One region of the Streptomyces sp. NPDC056479 genome, then DNA from elsewhere that is predicted to be linked to it. Evidence: riboswitches for the same ligand, from Rfam matches in the RefSeq annotation. Region 1 holds a riboswitch; the other holds the start of a gene.

The links. A riboswitch is a leader RNA that binds a small molecule or an ion and turns the genes downstream of it on or off. The one in region 1 is predicted to bind glycine.
Region 2: it holds a riboswitch for glycine, as region 1 does, so the genes downstream of both, gcvT (glycine cleavage system aminomethyltransferase GcvT) here and gcvP (aminomethyl-transferring glycine dehydrogenase) in region 1, are expected to answer to the same signal.

The regions. Positions count from the first base shown of each region.
Region 1 covers NZ_JBHTRZ010000011.1:416,441-420,852, reverse strand. The annotation lists gene ACFQ6S_RS37700 (DNA polymerase IV) at 1-1,111, shown strand, start outside; gene ACFQ6S_RS37695 (PRC-barrel domain-containing protein) at 1,397-1,804, opposite strand; glycine riboswitch at 1,919-2,014, shown strand; gene gcvP (aminomethyl-transferring glycine dehydrogenase) at 2,191-4,412, shown strand, end outside.
Region 2 covers NZ_JBHTRZ010000007.1:229,551-233,962, forward strand. The annotation lists gene glyA (serine hydroxymethyltransferase) at 1-105, opposite strand, end outside; gene gcvH (glycine cleavage system protein GcvH) at 133-510, opposite strand; gene gcvT (glycine cleavage system aminomethyltransferase GcvT) at 632-1,750, opposite strand; glycine riboswitch at 1,915-2,013, opposite strand; gene ACFQ6S_RS27340 (AAA family ATPase) at 2,184-2,858, shown strand; gene ACFQ6S_RS27345 (enhanced serine sensitivity protein SseB) at 3,456-4,244, shown strand; gene ACFQ6S_RS27350 (enhanced serine sensitivity protein SseB C-terminal domain-containing protein) at 4,393-4,412, shown strand, end outside.

The DNA.
Region 1 (4,412 bases):
CGTGGATCTGGAGGCCGGGGAAACGGCCTGGGACGAGGCGTCGGCGCGGCTGGTGGGGACGAAGCTGCGCGCCGACATACGGGCCGCCACCGGGCTGGCGGGGTCGGTTGGGCTGGCCGCGTCCAAGATGCTCGCGAAGATCGGCTCTGAGCAGGCCAAGCCGGATGGGCTGGTGGTGATCGAGCCGGGGACCGAGCGGGCGATGCTCGGGCCGATGTCGGTGCGGACCTTGCCCGGGGTGGGGCCGGCGACCGGCGACCACCTGCGGCGGGCCGGGATCCATACGGTCGAGGAGATCGCCGAGGCGGGTGAGGACGAGCTCGTACGACTGCTGGGGAAGGCGCATGGGCACGCCCTGTACGCGATGGCTCTGGCCCACGACGAGCGACCGGTGGTCGCCGAGCGGGAGACCAAGTCGGTGTCGGTCGAGGACACCTACGACGTGGACATTCACGACCGGGTGCGGGTGGGTTTTGAGGTGCAGCGGCTGGCCGACCGCTGTGTGCGGCGGTTGCGCGGGGCCGGGCTGTCCGGGCGGACGATCGTGCTGAAGGTGCGGCGCTACGACTTCTCGACCTTGACCCGGTCCGAGACCTTGCGCGGGCCCACGGATGATCCGGCCGTGGTGCGGGAGGCCGCCGCGCGGCTGCTGGATTCCGTGGACACGACGGGAGGCGTGCGGCTGCTTGGGGTCGGGGTGAGCGGGCTGGCCGACTACACGCAGGAAGATCTGTTCGCTCAGGCTGCGGGGGTGCGGATGGAAGAGGCGGCGGAGGACGGTGAGGAAGAGGCCGCGGTGGCGCGACGGGCCGAGGGCGCGGCCGAGCGGCGGTGGCATGCGGGGCACGATGTGCGGCACGCCGAGTTCGGGCACGGGTGGGTGCAGGGGAGCGGGCTCGGGCGGGTGACGGTGCGGTTCGAAACGCCCAGGTCGGAGCCGGGGCGGGTCCGCACCTTCCGGGTCGATGATCCGGGGCTGGAGGCTGCCGAGCCGTTGCCTTTGGTGGAGGGCAGGCCTGGGAAGGGTGGGGGAAGCGGGGGGCCAGGGGCCGGTGGGGGAGCCGGTGCTGGTGCTGCTGATGGGGGTTTGGGGGCGGGGAGTCGCCTGTGATGCCCGGGTAGGGCGGTGGGGGCAGGCGAGGGCCATGGACCGCCCGCGGTGGGGTTCGGTTCGCCTTGGCGGGGCCTCACCCGAAGCGGGGCTTCCCCCGATGCATTTCGAGCACGGCGGACTGCCGGCGCGCACTCATGACCAGGCCAGCGACACGATCGCCCGCAGCTGTGCCCCTACCGGGGCGCTGACGTGTGGGTGGAAGTCGGCGTGCGGTGCGATGCGTGTGGCTGCGGTGGCTCTGTCCCGACTGGTGAGAGGCGGCCGTGTGGCGGCTGCCCGGGGTCAGGGATGCGGATGAGTGGTCCTGGGGCCGTTGTTGTCGGGGTCCTCCCTGCCTGCCAAGTTGCCGAAGTCCCGGTCGGGGGGTGGGGGCGAGGCTGCGACGTCCAGGCCGTAGTGGTGGTAGAGCTGGAGTTCTTGTTCCGGAGAGAGGTGGCGGCCCACCCCGAAGTCGGGGGCGTCCTTGATCAGGGTGCGCTCGAAGGGGACGTGGAGGGTGCCCTCCACCAGTTCGCTGGGCTCCAGGGGGACGAAGGCGTCCCGGGAGAACAGGCCGGTGCGTATCGCCGCCCATTCCGGCACTCCGGTCGCGTCGTCGAGATAGACCTCGTCGATCGTGCCGATCTTGGTGCCGTTGCGGTCAAAGGCCTTGCGGCCGATCAGATTGCGCGGATCGATGTCGGTCTGCACGGGCCCTCCACTTGGTCGCAACTCATCCGTAAGCACTACGAAAAGGCACATTGGGATGTGCGGCCACTCGAAGGGGCGTGCGTTGACCTCGCTGGTAGGCTTGCAGACGGCTGCTGACCCCGTGCGGGAGAGTCCTCCGGACACCACCGGAGGCGCCGAAGGAGCAAATCCTCCCCGGAATCTCTCAGGCCCACGTACCGCACGGACGAGGTCACTCTGGAAAGCAGGGCGGGTGCCGACGGCTTCCGCCCTCACCGACGGTGAAAGCCGGGAGCCCTTGGGCGCCCCGGTGAAGCTCTCAGGTTGAGATGACAGAGGGGGAGGCCGTCCGGGTACCCGCGCCATGGTGCCCCTCGAAGGTCGTGTCAGACCAGGAGGCCTCCGCAATGACCGCCCATCGCATTCCGCTCTCCGAGCTCGAGCAGGGTATTCCCTTCGAGCAGCGTCATATCGGTCCTGATCATGAGGCTCGGGCCAAGATGCTCGCCCAGGTCGGATACGGCTCGCTCGACGAGCTCACCGCCGCAGCGGTGCCGGACGTCATCAAGAACGCCGACTCTCTTGATCTGCCGGGAGCGCGTACCGAGCCCGAGGTGCTGGCCGAGCTGCGGTCGCTCGCCGACCGCAACCAGGTGCTGGACCCGATGATCGGGCTCGGCTACTACGGCACCTTCACGCCGCCGGTCATCCTGCGGAATGTCATGGAGAACCCGGCCTGGTACACCGCCTACACGCCGTACCAGCCGGAGATCTCGCAGGGACGGCTCGAAGCCCTACTGAACTTCCAGACCATGGTCGCCGAGCTCACCGGGCTGCCGACCTCCGGTGCCTCGCTGCTCGACGAGGGGACCGCGGCGGCCGAGGCCTTGGCCCTGTCCCGGCGCATGGGCAAGAACAAGAAGGGCCTGTTCCTGGTCGACGCGGATGTCCTTCCGCAGACCATCGCCGTGATCGAGACCCGTGCCGAGCCGACCGGTGTGGAGGTCGTGGTCGCCGACCTCAGCGACGGCATCCCGGCCGAGATCGCCTCGCGTGAGATCAACGGCGTGCTGGTCCAGTACCCGGGTGCCTCCGGTGTCGTACGGGATATCAAGGCCGTCATCGACCAGGCCCACGAGCTCGGTGCCCTCGTCACCGTCGCCGCCGATCTGCTCGCGCTCACGCTGCTGAAGTCGCCCGGTGAGCTCGGGGCGGACATCGCGGTCGGGACGACGCAGCGGTTCGGTGTGCCGATGGGCTTCGGCGGGCCGCACGCCGGATACATGGCCGTACACGAGAAGTTCGCGCGCAGCCTGCCGGGGCGGCTCGTGGGTGTGTCCGTGGACGCCGACGGGAACAAGGCTTACCGGCTGGCGCTCCAGACGCGTGAGCAGCACATCCGGCGGGAGAAGGCGACCAGCAACATCTGTACCGCTCAGGTGCTGCTCGCCGTGATGGCCGGGATGTACGCCGTCTACCACGGGCCCGAGGGGCTCAAGGGCATCGCGCGGCGGACCCATCGGTACGCCACGATCCTCGCCGCGGGGCTCACGGCCGGTGGGGTCGAGGTCGTGCACGGCTCCTACTTCGACACCCTGACCGTGCGGGTGCCCGCGAAGGCCGCCGAGGTCGTCGCCGCCGCCCGGCAGAACGGCGTCAACCTGCGCCTCGTCGACGCCGACCACGTGTCCGTCGCCTGCGACGAGACCACCGCGCGGGCCCAACTGGGCGCCGTATGGACGGCGTTCGGCGTCGAGGGGGACATCGAGGCGCTGGACGCGGCGACCGAGGACACCCTTCCGGACGCGCTGCAGCGCACCGACGACTACCTCACCCACCCCGTCTTCCACCAGCACCGCTCCGAGACGGCGATGCTGCGCTACCTGCGCAGGCTCGCCGACCGTGACTACGCGCTCGACCGCGGCATGATCCCGCTGGGCTCCTGCACGATGAAGCTCAACGCGACCACCGAGATGGAGCCGGTCACCTGGCCGGAGTTCGGGCAGCTGCACCCCTTCGCGCCCGCCGAGCAGGCGCAGGGCTATCTGACGCTCATCCGTGAGCTGGAGGAACGTCTCGCCGAGGTCACCGGCTACGACAAGGTGTCGCTCCAGCCGAACGCCGGGTCGCAGGGTGAGCTCGCCGGGCTGCTCGCCGTACGCGGGTACCACCGGGCCAACGGCGACGAGCAGCGCACCGTCTGCCTCATCCCGTCCTCCGCGCATGGCACGAACGCCGCGAGCGCCGTGATGGCCGGCATGAAGGTCGTCGTCGTGAAGACCGCCGAGGACGGCGAGATCGACGTCGAGGACCTGCGGGCGAAGATCGAGAAGCACCGGGACGAGCTGTCGGTGCTGATGATCACGTACCCGTCGACGCACGGTGTGTTCGAGGAGCACGTCGCCGACATCTGCGCGCAGGTGCACGAGGCCGGCGGGCAGGTGTACGTCGACGGCGCGAACCTCAACGCGCTGGTGGGGCTTGCCAAGCCCGGCCACTTCGGCGGTGACGTCTCCCACCTGAACCTGCACAAGACCTTCTGCATCCCGCACGGCGGTGGCGGTCCGGGCGTCGGCCCGGTAGGTGTGCGTGCGCACCTGGCGCCGTACCTGCCCAACCACCCGCTGCA
Region 2 (4,412 bases), on a different contig from region 1:
CATCTCCAGGGTGGACTGCTGACGCTCCAGCTCGGCGTCGAGCGCGGCGGCGATCGCCGGGTCCAGCTCGTGCAGGGGTGCGTTCAGAAGGGACTTGTCAGACATGGGGGCAGACATAAGGGATACGACTCCTCAGCCGGCGGTGTGGGTGACGTACTCGTCGGCGGAGAGCAGGTCGGCCGGCTCCTCCGTGATCCGTACCTTGAACAGCCAGCCGCCCTCGAAGGGCGCGGAGTTCACCAGCGCCGGGTCGTTCACCACGTCCTCGTTGATCTCGGTGATCTCACCGGTGACCGGGGAGTACAGGTCCGACACGGACTTGGTCGACTCCAGCTCGCCGCAGGTGTCACCCGCGGTCACCGTCGAGCCGACCTCGGGGAGCTGGGCGTAGACGACATCGCCGAGCGCGTTGGCCGCGAACTCCGTGATGCCGACCGTCGAGACGCCGTCCTCGGCGGCCGACAGCCACTCGTGCTCCTTGCTGTAGCGCAGCTGCTGGGGGTTGCTCATGGCCTGAATTCTCCTGTACGCGCGGGAGTGGTGGTGAATGGGGGACTGAGGGAAACGTGTCTGAGCAGCGGAAATGTGCGCAGAGTCACGCGCTCGCCGCTGTCAGTCTCTACTTCTGGCGTTACTTCTGCCGCTTGTAGAACGGCAGCGCGACGACCTCGTACGGCTCATGGCTGCCGCGGATGTCCACGCCGACTCCGGCCGTGCCCGGCGCCGAGTGCGCGGCGTCGACGTACGCCATGGCGATGGGCTTGCCCAGGGTGGGGGAGGGCGCGCCGGAGGTGACCTCGCCGATGACCTCGCCGCCGGCGACGACCGGGTACCCGGCACGCGGGACGCGACGCCCCTCGGCGACCAGGCCGACCAGGACGCGCGGGGGGTTCGCCGAGGCGCGGGCGGCGGCCTCGGTCAGCGCCTCGCGCCCGACGAAGTCGCCCTCCTTCTCGAACTTCACCACCCGGCCGAGCCCGGCGTCGAAGGGGGTGAGGGAGGTCGTCAGCTCATGGCCGTACAGCGGCATCCCCGCCTCCAGGCGCAGGGTGTCGCGGCAGGACAGTCCGCAGGGGACCAGGCCGGCGCTCTCGCCCGCCTTGGTCAGCGCCTGCCACAGCTCGACGGCGTGCTCCGGCTTCACGAACAGCTCGAAGCCGTCCTCGCCGGTGTAGCCCGTGCGGGCGATGAGCGCGGGGACGCCGGCGACGGTGCCGGGCAGGCCGGCGTAGTACTTCAGGCCGTCGAGGTCGGCGTCGGTCAGCGACTTCAGGATGCCCGGGGACTCGGGGCCCTGTACGGCGAGCAGCGCGTACCCGTCCCGGTCGTCCCGCACCTCGGCGTCGAAGCCGGCGGCACGCTCGGTGACCGCGTCCAGCACGACCTGGGCGTTGGAGGCGTTGGCGACGATCATGTACTCGGTCTCGGCGAGCCGGTAGACGATCAGGTCGTCGAGGATGCCGCCGTCGGCCTGGCAGATCATGGTGTAGCGGGCGCGGCCGACGCCGATCGAGGCGATGTTGCCGACGAGGGCGTGGTTCAGCAGGTCGGCGGCCTGCGGGCCGGTGACGGTGATCTCGCCCATGTGGGAGAGGTCGAACAGGCCGGCCCTGGTGCGTACGGCGTTGTGCTCGTCGCGCTCGGAGGCGTAGCGCAGGGGCATGTCCCAGCCGGCGAAGTCGGTCATCGTCGCGCCGAGCGAGCGATGCAGGGCATCGAGCGCGGTACGGCGGGGTTCAGTGCTGCTCATCGGACGGATGTCTCCCAAGGCATGACGGGCGAGGTCGTTCCTCCCCATCTGTCATCGGAACCTGAGAGGTTCGCCACGACCGCCACGGGGACGATCACGGGTTGCACCTTGGGTGGAGCCACGCCCGTTCTCGAAGAGTGGGGCGGCTCGCTTTTCAGATGTGCCTCGCCCGCGCGGTAACGGGGCCTGAGAGATTCAAGGGAGGGACTTGCTCCTTCGGCGCCCCAGCGATGCACTGCTGGGGACTCTCCCGCGCGGATTCAAACGGCCGGTATGCAGTTGGCGCGCACATCATTGCATGCCGGGCCCGGTCGGGGGCAGGCCATGTCTGTAACCGGCTTGTGGCAGGAAGCGAACGAAAAAGGAAGAGATCCTCTATTACCTTCTCTTTACGCTCAGTGGGGATGGGGAATCCTGACCCCGGAGGAGGACGATGACGGTGAACCGCACCACGGCGTATGCGACGACCTCGGGCCTTGCGCTGCCCAAGCAGCCCGCCGCCCCGGCCGCCGAGGCCCGCGCCATGTGCCCCGCGCCCGTGGTCCGTGATCTGCGCGAGCGCTCGGGCCACAGCCCGCACGCGCTGCTCTTCGGTCCCAAGGACCTCGTCGTCATCACCGGTCTGCCCGGCAGCGGCAAGTCCACGCTGATGCGGCGGACGGTGAAGGGCACCCGTATCGACTCCCAGGACACCCGGGACCGCTGGGACGCCCGGATGCCGGGCTTCCTCCCCTACGCCTTCTACCGCCCCCTGGTCCGCCTCGCCCACTACGCCGGACTGCGCCGCGTCCTGCGTACCGGCGAGGGCGTCGTCGTGCACGACTGCGGGACGCAGACCTGGGTGCGCGCCTGGCTGGCCCGCGAGGCCCGCCGCCGCGGCGGCACCCTCCACCTGCTGCTCCTCGACGTGACCCCCGGTACCGCGCTGGAGGGCCAGCGAGAGCGAGGCCGAGGCGTCTCGCGCTACGCCTTCCTACGCCACCGCACGGCCGCCTCCCGCCTGCTGCGCTCGGTGGCCAAGGGCGACCTGCCACCGGGATGCGGCTCGGCGGTACTGCTGGACCGGGACGCGGCGGATGTGCTCCGGCGGATCGGGTTCGCGGGCTGAGTGGCCCCGGGCGGGCGGGCGGCTCTCGGTCGGCGCTGCCGCCCCGCACTGCCTCGGAGGACTGTCGCCGACGCGGCGAGGTGTCTCGCGGTAGGCCTTTCTGCGCCATCGCGGGCCGGCTGGTGTGCCGGGTCGGGGCGCTGCGGACCGGGTCGCGGGGTGGCTGTGAGCGGGAGCGGGCGGTCGTTGGCGGTCGGGCTGCCCCGGTCTGGCTGCCTGTCCGCTGCGCCCGGCCAGGATGTGGCGGATCGGGTTCACGGCGTGAGAGGCCCCGGCCGGGGCGAGCGGCCGTCGGTCGGGGCTGCCGCCTCGCACGGCCTCGGAAGGCTGTCGCCGACGCGGCGAGGTGGCTTGCGGTAGGCCTTTCTGTGCCATCGCGGGCCGGCGGCTGGGCCGGGTCGGGGCGCGGCGGGTTGGGATCACGAGGTGAGTGCCGTAAGCGGGGCCGAGCGGCGGTAGACGAAGGCGTCCGGGTGGTGGACGGAGTGGTGGGCTGACCGGTCGTATTCGGTGGATGACCGCCCGTAGGGCTGCGTCGGTCGGACACCGGCTAGCCTTTTGGGTCTCAGACGTGGTTCACAGCAGGCGGTCACACAGATGGACTTCGCAGCGGATCTCCCCGCGGACTTCCCGGCATCGGCACACCCCCATCCGCACGGCGGTTGGCCCGGCAACGAGTTGGAGGAGGTGCTCTCGGCCTCCCTCGGCCTGCCCTCGGCGGGCGGGAGGATCCTCGAGGTGCTCGGCCGCAGCTTCGTCTGGGTGCCCCTGCCCAGCGGCGGCGGCCCGCACAGCGGCCCGCTTGACCTGCCCACGGTGGAGATCGAGGGCCAGGGATACGTCCCGGTCTTCAGCTCCGAGGAGCAGTTCCGCCAGGTCGTCGGCGCCCACATGTCGTACACGATCGCCCCGGCCGTGGAGTTCGCCCGCGGTCTGCCCCCGCACCTGGGCATCGCCCTGAACCCGGACGGCGTGGTCGGCGTCCCGCTGCCCCCGGCCGCGGTCGCCGAGCTCTGCCGGGTGGGTCGCACCTCGCTGGACGGCCTCACCTCCGGCGGCCGCGTCAAGCTCTACGAGCCCAACTGGCAGGACGACCCGATCGACTTCCTCGCGGCGGCGTCGGCCACGTTCGCCGAGACCGGCGTGGTCACGACGGCCCGTCGCTGTCTGGCGGCCGTCGAGACGGCCGACCCGGTGATGTTCATCGGCGTGGAACTCTCCCACTGGGAGGGCGACTTGCGCGCCGCACCCATGGACGCCCTCGCCCGCGCCCTGAGCCGCGCACCGGTGGCGTGGCCGGTCAACCTGGTGCTGCTCGACGTGGCCCAGGACCCGGTGATCGAGTGGATGCGGGCGAAGGTACGGCCCTTCTACCAGCGAGGCTAGGCGAAGCGCCCCGACAGGGGCGCGGGGAACTGCGCGAGCAACCACGAACGACCCGCGGCCGCGCTGTGGCAGCAAGTTCCGAGCTCCTGGCCGGGCTTAAGCTAGGGGCACAGTGCGGGCAAGGTGTTGTACGGAGGGGCGGTAGAAAGTGAGCGCTGGCACAACCTC